DNA from 2 places in the Paenibacillus sp. FSL L8-0641 genome. Region 1 is predicted to be linked to the other one. Evidence: riboswitches for the same ligand, from Rfam matches in the RefSeq annotation. Region 1 holds a riboswitch; the other holds the start of a gene.
The links. A riboswitch is a leader RNA that binds a small molecule or an ion and turns the genes downstream of it on or off. The one in region 1 is predicted to bind FMN.

Region 1 (7,860 bases):
GCGTCAGCAAGACTAATGTTGGTAGACCATTCCATTTTGGACATCGTCACATGTGCCAATGTATGTCGCAACCATTTATTAAAGGATTTCGTTCCCTTGAGCAAAACCCGTATATCATGTATAAATTGCTTGATTTTTACTGTATCAATATTACCGCTATCCACGGAAGCATCCGTTTTATGTATGTTTTTGTTGCGATCTAGCCGATAGAGAAGCCCCTTTTTCAACCCTGTTATGAGAATGGCCGGCACATCGTAATTCATTTTTATCATCCCGTATAGAAATCTGATCTCTAGATGCGCCCGATCATCATTGTCATGTTTGGCAATATTCAGCTTCAAACGAATACGAGAGAGCAGAACTGCCAGTACAAGTAATATAACGACGATGATGGCGATACTGATCCATTTCCACACTGGCGTGTCCTCCCTACCTTTTTGCTATAGAATATCATGGCAAAAATAGTATGACCGTTCGCCGGAAAATCATGCATCTTAAAATACCAACAGCCAGCCCCCAACGATATGAGGACTGGCTGTCTGTTTGAACTTTTACATAAGTGAACCGCAAGATCCGGAGCAACTTTATTGGGATTCAAGATCTAGATCGTTGGCCGCAGGCTGGCTACTCTCCAGACGCTCGAACAATAATTGAGTCTCTTCCTCCAAATTGTCCGAATTCTCGAACAGCTCCGGTTGCGGTAGATCTGCCAGAGAGCCCAGACCGAAATAATCCAAAAATGATTTCGTCGTTCCGTACAATATCGGCCGTCCGATGGCTTCAGCTCGACCTTTCTCTTCAATGAGCTCCTTGTTGACCAGTGTATGTATGGCCCGCTCGGATTTAACCCCCCGAATCTCTTCGATTTCAACTCTTGTAATGGGCTGGCGGTAGGCCACAATGGCCAGCGTCTCCAAAGCAGCTTGAGACAGTGACGCACGTGCCGGAGAGTATGCGAGCTTTTCAAAGTAAGGTGCATGTTCGGATAAAGTTGCAAGCTGATAATGACCGGCAATACGGACAAGTTGCAGGCCTCTTCCCCCCTGCTCCATGTCCTGCTTCATATCTTCCAGGCACTGTTCAACCAGCTCTTGCTGCTGCTCTACAATGTCGGCGATCTGCTTGGTGGACAACCCTTCCTCTCCTGCTAGAAACAGCAGTCCCTCAATAATTGATTTCAGCTTCAGATAATCCATTAACCCGTAAATCCCCTCTCCACTCCATTACAATATCATCGAAAAGCTTCTCCTGATAACAGAAAATTTGCTTCATTTTCATCAGTTCAAGGATAGCCAAAAAGGTCACAACCACTTCATGCCGATACATATCCTCATGCATCAGCTTGGAGAACAGCAGCCGTCCTCCATTCCCCACCATCTCTAAAGCCCCGATAACTTGCCGGATACGGTCCTTGACTGAAATTTCGTCCCGATGAACACGGGTTACCGTCGTACGTCGTTCTGCTTTGCGCAAAGCACGCTGAAAGGCTGCGACCAAATCGCTTGCATGCAGCCCATGCACCGGATTTACGGGTTCAGTGGGCAGGAATGCACTCAGATCTTCTGGCTCTTTGCCATAAATTAGACTCCGCTCCCACTCACGTTCACTTAGATGGCGAGCAATCCCTTTATATTTACGATACTCCACCAGCTTGCGGACCAGTTCCTCACGTGGATCATAATCCTCTTCCTCATAAAAATCCAAATCGTCATATTCCATCACAGGTGGCTTGGGAAGCAACAATTTACTCTTAATGGATAAGAGCGTCGCCGCCATCACCAGAAACTCGCTCGTAATGTCCAGTTCCAGCTCCTGCATACTGTGCAAAAAAGCCATATACTGATCAGTAATATCGCTAATCGGGATATCCTGAATGTCGATTTCGGCTTTATCAATCAGATGCAACAGTAGATCCAGCGGACCCTCGAATGTTTCCAGCTTGTAGTTTACGACTGTCAATGTGCTTCCCCCTGCCTTACTCCAATCATCATTCAACAATACCTTTCCCTATAGCACTTATGCTCTGCGTTATCAATCCCTCTTTCTGTAGTATATACGTCATCGCCTTGCTTAACAATCCAATCCCTTTTTTCCCCTTGCAGTTTATACCGTTCTATTCAGCTATTCCTATCATTAAAATTGCTTGCTGAGATTGGCCATTTCAATCGCAGCCAGTGCTGAATCCCAACCTTTATTACCAGCCTTCGTACCTGCTCGTTCAATAGCCTGTTCAATGTTTTCTGTAGTCACTACCCCAAAAATAACAGGTACTCCCGTTTTTAGGCTGCTCGCTGCCACACCCTTGGCCACTTCATTGCAGACGATATCATAATGTGAAGTAGAACCACGGATGACCGTACCCAGCGTAATTACGGCATCATATTTGCCGCTTGCAGCCATTTTTTGCGCAATTAGTGAAATTTCAAATGCACCCGGAACCCAGGCTACATCAATTTCATCTTCCTGTGCACCATGTCGTTGAAGTGCGTCAATTGCACCGCTTAACAGCTTGCTCGTAATAAACTCATTAAATCTGCCCACCACAATACCATATTTTAAACCGTTCGATACAAGATTACCTTCTAGAAAACGTGCCATAATTAATCAACCTCTCTTAATTTAAATTATTTACAATGACAAACGACGACGGTAGTCCACCAAATCCTGAATACTGATCAGCTTCAATTGATGTCGCTTGGCGACCAATGCCAGATCAGGCAGGCGGGCCATTGAGCCATCTTCCTTTATAATTTCACAAATGACTCCAGCAGGCTTGAAGCCACTGAGTCGAGCCAGATCAACAGTCGCCTCCGTGTGACCAGCACGCTGCAAGACACCCCCATCGCGAGCAATCAGCGGGAACATGTGACCAGGCTTGCGGAAATCACTTCCTGTGACTGCTTCGTCTGCCAAGGCGCGTACAGTCAAGGAACGCTCGGCCGCTGAAATCCCCGTTGTTGTCTCCATATGATCTACCGATACCGTAAAGGCAGTACCGTGGAAATCTGTATTTTGCTCTACCATAGGATGCAATTCCAAGGCCTCGGCTCTTTGTCGTGTGATCGGCACACAGACCAACCCGCGACCTTCTGTAATCATGAAATTAATGACCTCAGGCGACGCTTTTTCAGCCAAAGCGATAAAATCGCCTTCATTTTCGCGCTGTTCATCATCCACTACAATGACGACCTTACCGTTTTTTAAGTCCTCCAACGCTTCTTCGATGGAATCCAAACGAATCTCTTCGCCATGTTCCAACTCGCCATGCTCTATGACGTTTGCCATTGCACTTGTTTGGCTACCTCTATCCATAACACTTTCCTCCTTATGTCTTGTGCCACGAATGCTCCTAAACAGGCTTACCATTCAATATCAGGCAAAACCGTGTTTCGCCAAATAGTCCAAACTGAGAGGAGCTTCTTCTACTCTCTCCGCCTCCGTTGCACCTCTGTAATTTAAAAGCTGTTCTACATATTTGCCCAAAATATCGCATTCGATATTGACGGTATCCCCCTCACGTTTGGCTTGTAAGGCCGTTTCGGATAAGGTGTGGGGAATAATGGATACGGCAAAGGTATCTCCCGTACGCTGTGCGACTGTGAGGCTTATACCATCAATTGTGATTGACCCTTTGAGAAGAATATATTTAAATAATGTTTGATTTTTAGGCTCAATTTCGAACACCACTGCATTCTGGTCTGATGTCACCCCGCGAATCGTTCCCGTCCCGTCCACATGTCCTTGCACGATATGTCCTCCGAACCTTCCACTCGCCGCCATCGCTCGCTCCAGATTGACTCGGCTGCCGGATCTCAACTCTTTCAGATTAGTGCTACGAAAGGTTTCCGGCATCACATCAACCTTAAAGTCTTTCGTACCGATCTGTATCGCCGTCAGGCAAACGCCATTCACTGAGACACTGTCTCCTATTTTTAAATCGCCCAACACCACGGAACCCGAAATCCCCAGCACCATCGCTTCACCGCTTTTGGAAATGGTTTGAATACGACCCACTTCCTCGACCAATCCGGTAAACATGCCTTCACTCCTTTCCACTACATCTCAGTTTATCCCTAATTCATCAGCTATAAGCGCAAAAAACCCCCAGTTCGGATTCAATCCGTCATGGGGGTGATGAGAGTCACATTTGTAGTATACAAGCGCAGTTCATTTGCATCTTAAGACGACATGAAATCATAGGTTTGCCAATAGAAAGCATGACTGAGTATACAACCAAATACGCTCAGAACACCCATCAAAAAGAAAGCTTAAGCAAGCTATCGCCCGATGCTGTCCTACAACGAAATAAGCCGTACGCACAATTGGGTATGCTAAAAATCGGCACATGTCACGTCATGCACATGCGCTTCGTATCCTTCTCCCATCCAGACTATACTGTCGGTCCCGGATTTGCACCAGGTCCACCTTCTGCTGATCATTCAGCATCCGGGTCACGGACTAAGCCATGCTGTTTCTCACAAAAACGATCCACAAACATGTCATCACCGCCGGTGGGGAATTTCGCCCCGCCCCGAAGGATCTTGCTCTTATTTAATTGAATTAACATTAAACTTGTTACGTATATTAGCACCGACTTCTAAAAAAAGCAAGTTATCAAATAGAAGCTCCTGCTTTGGTTTTGACATATTGGTTGGAGAGTTCTTCAAACCAGGTTTTATCGTTCATATGAAGCGCCAAGTCAATCAGATCGGCCAGTTCCTCGACTCCCAGCTCTGTTGCATGATCAAAGGTAATTACGGCTGAAGCAACCGGTCCTCGCCCTTCCTCAGAACATGCTTCATAATCCAGTCGTACATCAACATGTCCGTCAATAAACTCACATTTTAGAAAATAAATAATTTCGCACATTAAAATGGGGCGTACTTGTGTTTCTAACACGCAATCCATCACCTTGGCAGAATAATGCTGGTTCGTCAGCGTAAATTTGTGTTCTGTCGCTGCCAGCGAGGTCCGTCCAAAATCATCCGTAAACTTGAGTTCCACTGGCTTGATGTTCATAACCTTAGGGATTTGCTTCTTTATAATTTCGATTATTTCAACTGTATTCAGCTTAATCATTACCTGCACCTCATTGCATCTTAAAATTCAGAAGAAAACTTTTTAACGTGCCTCTTATAGGCCTCCACTCCTATATCGGAAATCATTACCTGTTTTTTTATGCTTCAACCCATAAACGACAAAAAAGATTCTTTGCGCAAAAAGCGCAAAGAATCTTGATCGAGCCACTACAGTAACAGCGGCTAACAATGTTAATCGATGATTATGCAAAAAACAGGATTATAGCTCTGAAATTTCATGTTTCTTTTTCAGGATAGTCCAGCGACGCTCAATCTCCTGTTCAAAGGTCGCCAGCGTAGCCTCCTCCTTAATAAGATGCTTCGTTTTACCCATTAATTTCAGCCATTCAGCAGCTGGAATTCGTTTTCCTTTGTCCTCCGGATTGTACGTAATCGTCGTACTGCCTTGCTCTATTTCGTACAAAGGAAAGAAACAGGACTCGACTGCGGCGCCCACAATGCTGGTACCCAGTCTGTCTTCGGATTTCCAATTCAGCGGACAGGCGCACAGGATTTTACCATAGGCCGTACCCACGTTGTTTGCATACCATTGAGCCTTGGCTGCTTTACGCAGCATATCCTGCGGATGACTTTCAGCAGCGGTAAAAGCATACGGAATGTTACAAGCAGCCATGATTTGCACGGTATCCTTGTGATGCCCTTGCTTTCCTTTTTGCATTTTACCTACACCCGACGTACTGGTCATGTGACCGAGCGGAGTGGAGTAAGATTGCTGTGAACCTGTATTCATGTACCCCTCGTTATCATATTCCAGCATGATTAGCTTATGATTACGCAGAGCCGCACCAATCGCAGAACCCATACCAATATCCATCCCACCGTCACCACTAATCATGATAAAGGTCGGATCGTCCGACATCTCAATTTCATTACGCCGTTTCATTTCCATGTAAGCTTCCAGCGCTCCTGAAAGGGTAGCGGCCCCGTTTTGAAAAAGATTGTGGATCATCGGTTGTTTGTGTGATGTATATGGATACCCTGTCGTCGTCACATATACGCAGCCTGTCTGGAACAGCACGACAATATCCCCTTCAATACCTTTGAAAAACAGTTCCAGCGCAGACAATGCCCCACATCCTGGACAAGCTCCGTGGCCTGGTGAAAGACGCCGTGGTTTGGTTGTCAACGACCGCAAAGGTGGTACCTTGACCTTGAGCTTCCCGGTCTCCTCGTCCGGCGTAACCTGAATCAGACCCGTCCGGTAATCATTACCACGTGGCGGCTGCATAACTTGCGGCATCACCTTGTCCGGTGAACCCGAATTAATTCCGTAGTAATCAAAGGGCTTCTCTACTCGTCCGGCCTCTGCCGCCTCGATTGCAAGCTGGAAGAACGCCTCTGCATCTTCTGCATAAAAATCTTTGCCGCCCAAGCCAAAGATACGGCTCAACACGAGTGTCCGATTCAGCGGGTCCTCCTGCAAGGCCGCTTTAATTTCATGCGTTAAATTACCGCCGTCCGCCCCATACGAGTCTGCACGTTCACCTACCAGCAACGCCTTGACATTGCGTAATGCTTCCCGCAGTTGTGCGGCTGGGAACGGTCGGATGATGTTCGGACGTATCACACCAGCTTTAATTCCGCGCGCGCGGAGTTGATCCGCCACATCCTTGGCCGATTCAGCCGCCGAATTCAACAGAAATACCGCAACCTCAGCATCCTCCATTTGATACAGATCTAAAATCGGGTATTCCCGACCGGATAAAGCGGCATATTCTGCTGCTACCTGCTCATATACTCCTTCTGACAGCTTCAGTGCTTCGGACAGCTGAACATGATTATTCGTCAAGTCATCGCCGTTCATATGCGCGCCCACAGTAACAGGATGATCAAAATCCGTAATATTCGGATAATTTAAGTTCGGGTTAGGACCTACAAAACCACGCACGGTCTCAGCATCGGCAAAATATTGCACTTTACGTTTTTGATGGGACGTATAAAAACCGTCATATGCGACCATTACAGGCAGCCGAACATCGCTGTGCTCTGCAATTTTTAGTGCCATAATGTTCATATCATACACAGCCTGTGGTGTACTTGCCGTCAAAATGACCCAGCCTGTATTCAAACCATAGTACAGATCCGAATGATCTCCGCGAATATCTAGGGGACCACTGACAGCTCGTGTCACCAGATTCATAACCATAGGAAAACGGGTACCTGACTGAACAGGTAACTGCTCCAGCATGTACAGGAAACCTTGCGAACTAGTGGCGTTCACCACCCTCGCTCCCGCTGCGGCAGCTCCATAACAAATCCCTGCCGATCCGTGTTCTCCGTCTGCTGCAACCAGCTTAATATTATGCTGACCTCTCGTTCTCATCTGATCTAGATACTGCGCTACCTCGGTAGATGGAGTAATCGGGAAATATCCCATCATATGATAATTAATCTGCGCAGCCGCCGTTGCTGCCATTTCATTACCGGATTCGAACGTTGTCACTTGCGCGGCGCCTGTCTGTTTGAGTTCTTCCTCCAGTTTTGCCATTACGCACGCCCTCCTTCATATACCGGAAATTGGTGGGCAACTCGATTCTGTTCAGCCCATCCCCATTGCTCGCGACGCGAGCTTAGTGCCCCCGATGGGCAAATATCTACACATTTCAGACATCCTTTGCAATACTGGTAATCAATCCCTTGCAAAAATGGCATCATTCTTCCGCGTTTGTCTGCTTGCTCTTCCCATACAAAACAGTAATCCGGGCAAATCGAATCACACTTGGCACAATGGGTACATTTATCAACTTCATATTCAGGCACA
Region 2 (7,860 bases), 1.7 Mb from region 1:
TTTGGCGTCCTGCGTTGGCTCTTGCTGTTGCACAGTCGGCGCATGCGCCTGTATGGATGTATCGTTTTGATTGGACATTGCCCGGGCATCCTACCTTTGAACAAGCGGTTCACGGTGCAGAGATTGCGTTTGTTTTCGATAATCTGGAGCTGCTAGATAAGCTTGGATTAGAGATTCAACCTTCGATGCAGAAGCTGGCTCAAGATATGCAGCAGGCATGGGTTGCTTTTGCACGTGATGGGAAGCCAGTGCTGTCCGAGGGGGCTTGGCCGATGTACGACAGAGAAGAGCGAACTACAGCTATTTTCCATCAGGATATTAAGATGGAGCACGACCCTGAAGGAGATAGACGCCGTCATTTAACCGGTCAGATGACCCTATAAGTAACAAGAGAGAGAGCATATCAAGAACTCAAATGTAAAAAGCCTTCGCCCGTAATTTGTATACGGACGAAGGCTTTTGTTAGTAGTAAGTTAAATCTTAAATCGCTTAACCAGCTGTTGCAAATCCTGCGCCATGTTGGACAACTCCTGTGACGAAGAGGCAATTTCCTCCATAGCTGCCATTTGTTCCTGAGCAGCAGCAGATGTTGTCTGCGAGCTGTCCGCCGAATTGCGAGACAGGCTTGCCAAATGGGTAACAGTGGCGGAGACTTCCTCTGTACTGGCTGAGATTTGTTCAGCAGCAGCGGACACACTTTGAATTTGTTCCACGATATGAGAAGTAGAGCGCTCAATATTCGTAAATGCACCTTCTGCATCTTGGCTAATACGCATACCTTCACCTACCTGGTTACGAACATTACCGTTCATGGTAGCGGTAGAGCGTTGAATCAAATCGAGCATCTGAGTAATAATCTGACTGATGGAATCCGCGCTTTCCTTGGATTGCTCAGACAGCTTGCGTACCTCTATAGCGACTACGGCAAATCCACGCCCGGCTTCGCCAGCTCTGGAAGCTTCAATAGACGCGTTCAGAGACAACAAATTGGTTTGCTTGGCAATGGCGGCAATAGCCGTATTCATCTGCTTCGCATCGTCCGAGAGCTGGGATAGCTCATCCATTAGGCTAGCCGTTTGGCTGACAGCCTCCAGAATACGGTCCATTTGGGTCCGTACACTACTGATCATTTGACTGCCTTGAGCCACATCATGCTCGGTTTGTCCTGCTGAATCCACGATGGAGCTTGCCGATTCGGCAATGGTGCTGACACCCTTCGCCATTTCTTCAACGGCATTAGCGGTCTGCTCGGATGCCTCGGCGCTGGTGGCTGCATTTTCCGCGGATTCCATAACCGTTTCCGCTACATGTTGTACGGACTCCGTCGTTTGCTCTGTGCTTTCCTTGATTATCAGGGAAGAGGAAGCAAGTCGGGAGGAGGTTTGGTTGACCTCTGAGACCATCGTATGCAAGGAATGCGTCATCTGGTCAAAATTCTGTGCCAGTTCGCCGAACTCATCCTTGCTGGATAGATTAACACGTTCGGTCAGATTTCCGTCACGGACGATGCGTGTTCCTGCTTGCAGCTTGCGCAGCGGAATTAAGAATGAGCGGACCATAAGCACAATGATGATCGCCGCGGCAAGTATGGAAATAACAATCACAATCAGGCTTTGTTTCAGAATTGGTTGGGCTGCATCACTATAATCCTCCAGATCCGACAGTGCGACAATGCTCCAACCGGTGAGAGGGTCCTTAAGTGTAAAGGCCAGCATATCTCGATTCATAAATTGAATTTGCGACATGGAAGGAGTATCATTTTCGACGGTTGTCGCCACTTCGGGAAGTCCTTCTATGGCGTCAGCCGCTTTTTTGCCTGTCTTGTTGAAAGCTGTTCCAGTCCCAGATACAACTTTATGTTCAGAATCAACAATAATGAGTCCTCCGCGCTCACCAATCTTAACAGACTGCAGACTTTCACTCATTTTGTCCAGGTTCAAAGCCAGGGCAACAGCTCCTTCACCGTCCTCCAGCGTTCCCGATATATTAACGACTAAATTCCCTGTCGTGACGCTGGCAACTGGAACACCGACGAATACTTTACCCTTTTCCAGCATCGCGTTTTTGTACCATTTTCTCTCCCTGGGATCATAATCGGACTCCTGTTTTTTCGGCGAACGTATGTATTGCCCCTTCTCATTGCCGAGAAGCGCTGCATCTAGCTCGGGGTGAGCCTTGACGATAACATCTAACTTTTTCTGAAGGGTCTCTTGGTTGGTACCAATGGAATCAGAATTGATTTCAGTGGTAAGCACGTCCAGGTCTTTCATAATAGGCGCTACATACTGATTGACATTGCTCCGGATCAGATACAGATTCGTGTATACGGAACCGCCCATTTGCTGACTGAGTTGTGTCGTAGCCCCCTGATAAGAAAAGTACCCGATAAGTACGCTCGGAATCAATAACACAGCTAAAAAAGATATTATTAATCTTGTCCTCATTAAATAAAACTGCTTGAGAAACCTGTTCCACCACGGAACTGTTTGTTTTGTTTTAGTCATAGTTCTTGCTCCTCTGTGTCTGATGATCACTACATTGTTTTATTCGACATAAACCGACGAATTTTATAGATGTAATCATTGGGAAACGAGAAATAGTAGCATATTTTAGACACTTTTTTTGAAAAACAGGTCTAAAGAACTATGATTAATATTAATGCGAACACATAAAAAGCCAAATCGGAGATGCAAAAGCATCTTCACAATTTGGCTTGGGTGAGTCATGAAGGGGACATTGAACTGTTAATTTTTTTGCTGACGTGAAATCATAAAGAGCGTAATCCAGATGAGCATAAAACCAGTCAATTGCGCTACAGTAACGATTTGCTGAAATGCGATCCAATTAATCACGACACCCACCATGGGAAAGCTCAATTCTGCCATCGTAGCATAAGACGCTTTGGTCGTACTTAAGCCTTTGTAATACAGCAATAAGCTAAGAAGACCCGGAAGCAATGCCTGCAATAGCAAGTTGATAATCACAGCTGCGCCTGCCCATGTACCGGCAGGCATATTCCATGGCGCATGCTCTACAGAGGTGAGGACAATTAGCAGAGGAAGCGCCACCATGAAGCGGAGGGAGGTTACCGTTTCATATTTCATTGAACGAAGCAAGTAGCTTCCCATGACTGTCGAACCGCCCCACAGAACCGCTGCACCCAGTGCAAGTAGACTACCGACCTGGACAAAATCACGAACATGCCCGAAGGGGAGCGACCAACCGAAGGTCAGAAGATACGTCCCGAACAGAGCGACGACAATTAATAATCCAAAATGACGCGGCAGCATTTCCTTCAATATAACGCGGGCCAGAATAATAGCGACCAATGGTTGAAGCTTCTGGAGTAAGAGTACAGCATTCAGATCACCGTTGCTGAGCGCCATGGTAAAAATCACGCTGGCCAGAGCCGAGCCGCCCCACGAGACGAACAAAATAGCGAAAACTTGACGAAGCCGTACCGCTTTGAGTTCCTCACGATGCTTCCACAGCATCGGTGTCAGAGCGAGGAAGAGCAGCACATGCTCCATTAGTACAATTTGTGTTGAAGTAAATGATTTTAGCAAAATAATACGAAACAGCGGATCAGCGCCCCACAAGGCGGCTCCAATTGCGACTAACCAAAAACCGCTTTTCATGTGGGAGCTATGATCAAAACCTTTAGATGTTAGTACAGTAGAAGATTGACTCATACTCAATTAGCTCCTTGCGAATACAGGACCGGTGGCACAAAAACCCCCGTCCATGGCGAAAGGCCATGCAAGACGGGGGTTGATCAAATAAACTTGCCGCTTTATGCAAGTTAAATGAAGTTACTGCAACTGCAAAACCCATAACGCAGCATTCATCCACTTCGCGGCATGTTGATATTTCGATCTTCTTCCATCCGGACTTTACCGTCGGCTTTGGCATCTCACCAAATCAGTCCGTATCCTGTTGCCAGATACAGAGTCGCGGGCTTAGCTCCATGAGCCATACCGCCGGTTGGGAATCTCACCCTACCCCGAAGATCCTTATTCCGTTTTTTAATTTCTCCTATAGGATATACCTGTTTTAGAATGAAGTCCAGTGAAAAATGTGTGTATATCTAACAATGATTTTCATCTATTTTTCGAAAGCGTTTTACTAAGTTACATACTATGAAGTAATATCCTTATACTCAATGCGTCGAATCGCCGCATAAGCCACCAGCATTCCCAGTATAGAGAAGCCTATTTGCACGGGGGCTATGGAGCTAAGTGTAGCGCCGTTATTATTGGAGAAAAGCAATGCTACAATCAGGATTGAGGTCACAATGGTGGTGGGTACAGAGTATCTTCGCATCCCCATATACAGCGGAACCAGTCCCATAAAGCTGGCAGCAACGGCATTGATCAGCGTCCGTGCTGATTGTTGACCCAGTATCGAAAGAGTAAGGTTATCGGGCACAATCAAGACAAACTGGTTGAGCAGATGAATAGCAGCCGTAATGATTATTTCCGAAATAATAATAGATAAGAAGGTAAACAGCAGCACAACCAAGAGCTTGGCGATCATCAGCTTTTGACGGTGAATCGGATACATGAACAGGATCGTAATCGATTTGGACTTAAATTCCCCTACGATAAAGCGGCACAGGAGAACGGAGGCAAACACAATAAATGTGGCTCTGACCAGCATGTCCATGAGATCGAGAAGCTGAGTGTACTGTGTAAATTCGGGTATTCCTGTACTTTGGCCGTCCAGCGCGATGATACAGAGCAGCCCAAGAATGCATGCATTGGCGATCAGTGCTGAACGGATATAACCCGCCAGATGAAATTTTTTCAGCTCCAATTGCATCAATTTAAGCATGAAGATCACCTCCGTTTAACAGCCGCAAAAAGTAGTCTTCCAGCGTACTGCTTTTCTGATGAATGGAATCCACTTCTATATCATTTAAAATGAGCGTCTTTGTAATTTGTTTCTGCGGTACATTTGAATCGTAAATACGTATACTCTGTTCATTGAGCACCCTTATATTATTCAGATTCAGATGATGGGAGAGGACGTAGGCCGCCTTTTTACAATCGTTGGTCGTAAATTCAATGTATTCCGTATTGGTTTCCCGCACCTGCTCCATCGACACTTCCTCAATCAGCCTTCCGTGATTAATCACGCCTACCGTATCCGCAATCTGCTCTATTTCCGCTAAAATATGACTGGACACGAGCAGAGTCATCCCATATTCCTTGCATAGCATGTGGAATAATTGGCGGATTTCCTTGATCCCCACTGGGTCCAGACCATTAATCGGTTCATCCAAAATGAGTAGCTCTGGCTTAGTCGCAATAGCGCGGGCAATCCCGAGGCGCTGTTTCATTCCCAGTGAAAAGTCTTTTACCGACTTGTCACCAGCATTCTGCAAGTTCACTAATTCTAGGGCATCCCGGACAGCCTGCTTATTATAGTAGCCCATGTATTCACAATGAAGTTCGAGATTTTGCTGCGCCGTCAGCCTGTCATAAAAAATCGGGTATTCAATAATCGAACCCATCCGTCCGAGCAGATGATACGATTTTGGCGTTAGTTTTTCACCGAATAATTCAATTTCACCCGATGTCGGCTTGAGTAAATTCGTAATCATTTTCATTATCGTTGTCTTGCCTGCTCCGTTGGGGCCGAGAAAGCCATAGGTTTCTCCCTTGCGCACATTCATGCTGACTCCTGCTACAATTTCGTTGCCCTTCAGGGCTTTGGTCAACTGATGTGTACGTATTACGTAAGTCATGGGTGTTCTCCCTTCGTATACTGCTGATAATTCAAGGATAAAGGGCGAAATGTTCATTTTTCTTTCGTGATTCTTACAAATTTATTAAGTTGAGTATGTTGAGTTCGATTAATAGTTGATTTTCTTCAATGTAAAAGAGAAGACTGTCCGCTCATAAGGTCTACTGGTCAATTGAATTTCTCCGTTCATCGTTTCAACCAGACGTTTGGCAATTGTAAGGCCCAGTCCGCTGCCCTGTACCGCCTTATTGCGGGAGTCCTCCAGTGTGTACATGCGTTCAAAAACTTTATCCTGCTCAGATTCCTGTATGCCTTTTCCACGATCCCATACCTCTATGCGCACTGTATCCTGCTGTTCCGATAAAGTCAGACCCAGCGTCCGTCCGTCTGCCCCGTAGCGAATGGCATTCGAGATCAGATTGTTCAGCACCCGTCCAATCGCTCCTTCGTTCCCCAAGGCATGAATGGGGTGCTCCGGGATCTCAATATGTACAGTAAACCCCTGTGCGGTCAGCAGGTCATAAAACTCTAAAATGCTGCGTCTGCACAGTTCTCCCACTTCCAGCCGAGTCAACGGAATATCCGTATCATTAGCTTCCAGCTTTGCCAAGCTAAAAAAGCTCCCGATTAGCCCAATCGCTTCGCTTGTCTTTTGATGAATTTTGGATAGTAGCTTTATACGTTCTTCCGGCAAAATAGTCGGATCGCCATCCAGCATTTCGGCATATCCAAGCACAACCGTAAGCGGGGTCTTGAGATCGTGGGAAATGTTTGAAATCATTTTGCGCATAGCAATTTGGCTACGGTTGTAATCGGCTGATACCCTCAAATTTAAGTCTAATAGTCGGTTGATTTCCGTCATGAGTCGCTGCAGTTCAACGTCACCTGTGACATATAGCAGCTTTTCCGCATGATTCACCGTCACAATTCGCTCTAGTAGGGTTCGGATATCCCTTATTTTGCGCTTATTGGCCATACGCTCCCGCCAAAGCCATATAATAACGACTGACATGATGAGGCCGACAATCCATTCAGAAATGTTTTCGATGTTCATATCAGCCATTCTCCCATTTGTAGCCAATGCCCCATAGCGTTTTAATATGGACAGGATGAGAGGGATCTTCTTCGATTTTCTCACGCAGGCGGCGAATATGAACGTTAATCACGTTCTCGTCGCCCATATAATCGTCTTTCCAAATAAATCCGTATAATTGTGCTTTTGTAAATACCCGGTTTGGATTGGCTACAAACAGCTTCAGAATATCGGACTCTTTGGCTGTTAGCTGAATTTCGTTTTCATTGCGAATGACTGTGAAATGATCAAAATCAATGCGCAGGCTGCCGTAGGTCAAAACTTGTGCTTGCGGCTGTTCCTCCTGCTGTTGCTGACGGGCATATGTAGTAGATCTTCGGATCGCGGACTGGATACGAGCGGTCATTTCCAGCATTGAAAAAGGTTTGGCAACATAATCGTCTGCCCCAAAGCCCAGTCCAAGCGCTTTATCCACGTCACTGTCCTTGGCTGACATAATAAGAATCGGGACAGCGCTATGGGTGCGAATTCGTCGAATCACCTCCATACCGTCCACCTTCGGCATCATCAAATCCACCAGTACCAGATCATAGGTATGACGTTCAAAGGCAAGAAGCCCCTCTTCCCCGTCATAGGCAGTGGTTAGGCTGTATCCTTCCTTAGTGAGTGCTTTGAATAGCATTTCGGCAATGGATAGATCGTCTTCAATAAGTAAAATATGCTGTGGCATAGGTGTGGAACACCCCTAATTTTTAGATTAAGCTCGCGTGACGAACTGTACCTGAATTATATAGAGCAGTGGAGGGGATTTCCATAATAAATATCCATTGAAGTTGAGTGGGGAATATTCATAGAAAGTTAAAAGGGTGTTTTTCCCGATGCATTGGCTTTATTTCAAGAATGAATTCCACGGTGTACATCCAATGATGTTTCTAATAAATTAAGGTATTTCATTAAGCGTTGTAGGTGATTTTTTCCCAACCTCTTAAAAGGGTGAGACGTGGAATTTCTTAGAGGTGCAAGGGTTTTAGACGTTTTTCTCTACAATTTGAGGGGAGGGGTCTACGGTTGGGAAAAAA

Region 2: another riboswitch for FMN. It lies ahead of MKY16_RS06605 (DMT family transporter); the one in region 1 lies ahead of ribE (riboflavin synthase).

What each region holds. Positions count from the first base shown of each region.
Region 1 is NZ_JBBOUW010000001.1:3,156,751-3,164,610, forward strand. It holds gene MKY16_RS14090 (DUF2953 domain-containing protein) at 1-416, opposite strand, end outside; gene scpB (SMC-Scp complex subunit ScpB) at 585-1,196, opposite strand; gene MKY16_RS14100 (segregation and condensation protein A) at 1,165-1,959, opposite strand; gene ribH (6,7-dimethyl-8-ribityllumazine synthase) at 2,134-2,598, opposite strand; gene ribB (3,4-dihydroxy-2-butanone-4-phosphate synthase) at 2,629-3,312, opposite strand; gene ribE (riboflavin synthase) at 3,373-4,038, opposite strand; FMN riboswitch at 4,370-4,543, opposite strand; gene MKY16_RS14120 (IDEAL domain-containing protein) at 4,615-5,079, opposite strand; gene MKY16_RS14125 (thiamine pyrophosphate-dependent enzyme) at 5,299-7,587, opposite strand; gene MKY16_RS14130 (2-oxoacid:acceptor oxidoreductase family protein) at 7,587-7,860, opposite strand, start outside.
Region 2 is NZ_JBBOUW010000001.1:1,464,503-1,472,362, forward strand. It holds gene MKY16_RS06595 (carboxylesterase/lipase family protein) at 1-383, shown strand, start outside; gene MKY16_RS06600 (methyl-accepting chemotaxis protein) at 474-2,504, opposite strand; gene MKY16_RS06605 (DMT family transporter) at 2,745-3,692, opposite strand; FMN riboswitch at 3,871-4,015, opposite strand; gene MKY16_RS06610 (ABC transporter permease) at 4,138-4,833, opposite strand; gene MKY16_RS06615 (ABC transporter ATP-binding protein) at 4,826-5,749, opposite strand; gene MKY16_RS06620 (sensor histidine kinase) at 5,858-6,802, opposite strand; gene MKY16_RS06625 (response regulator transcription factor) at 6,804-7,511, opposite strand.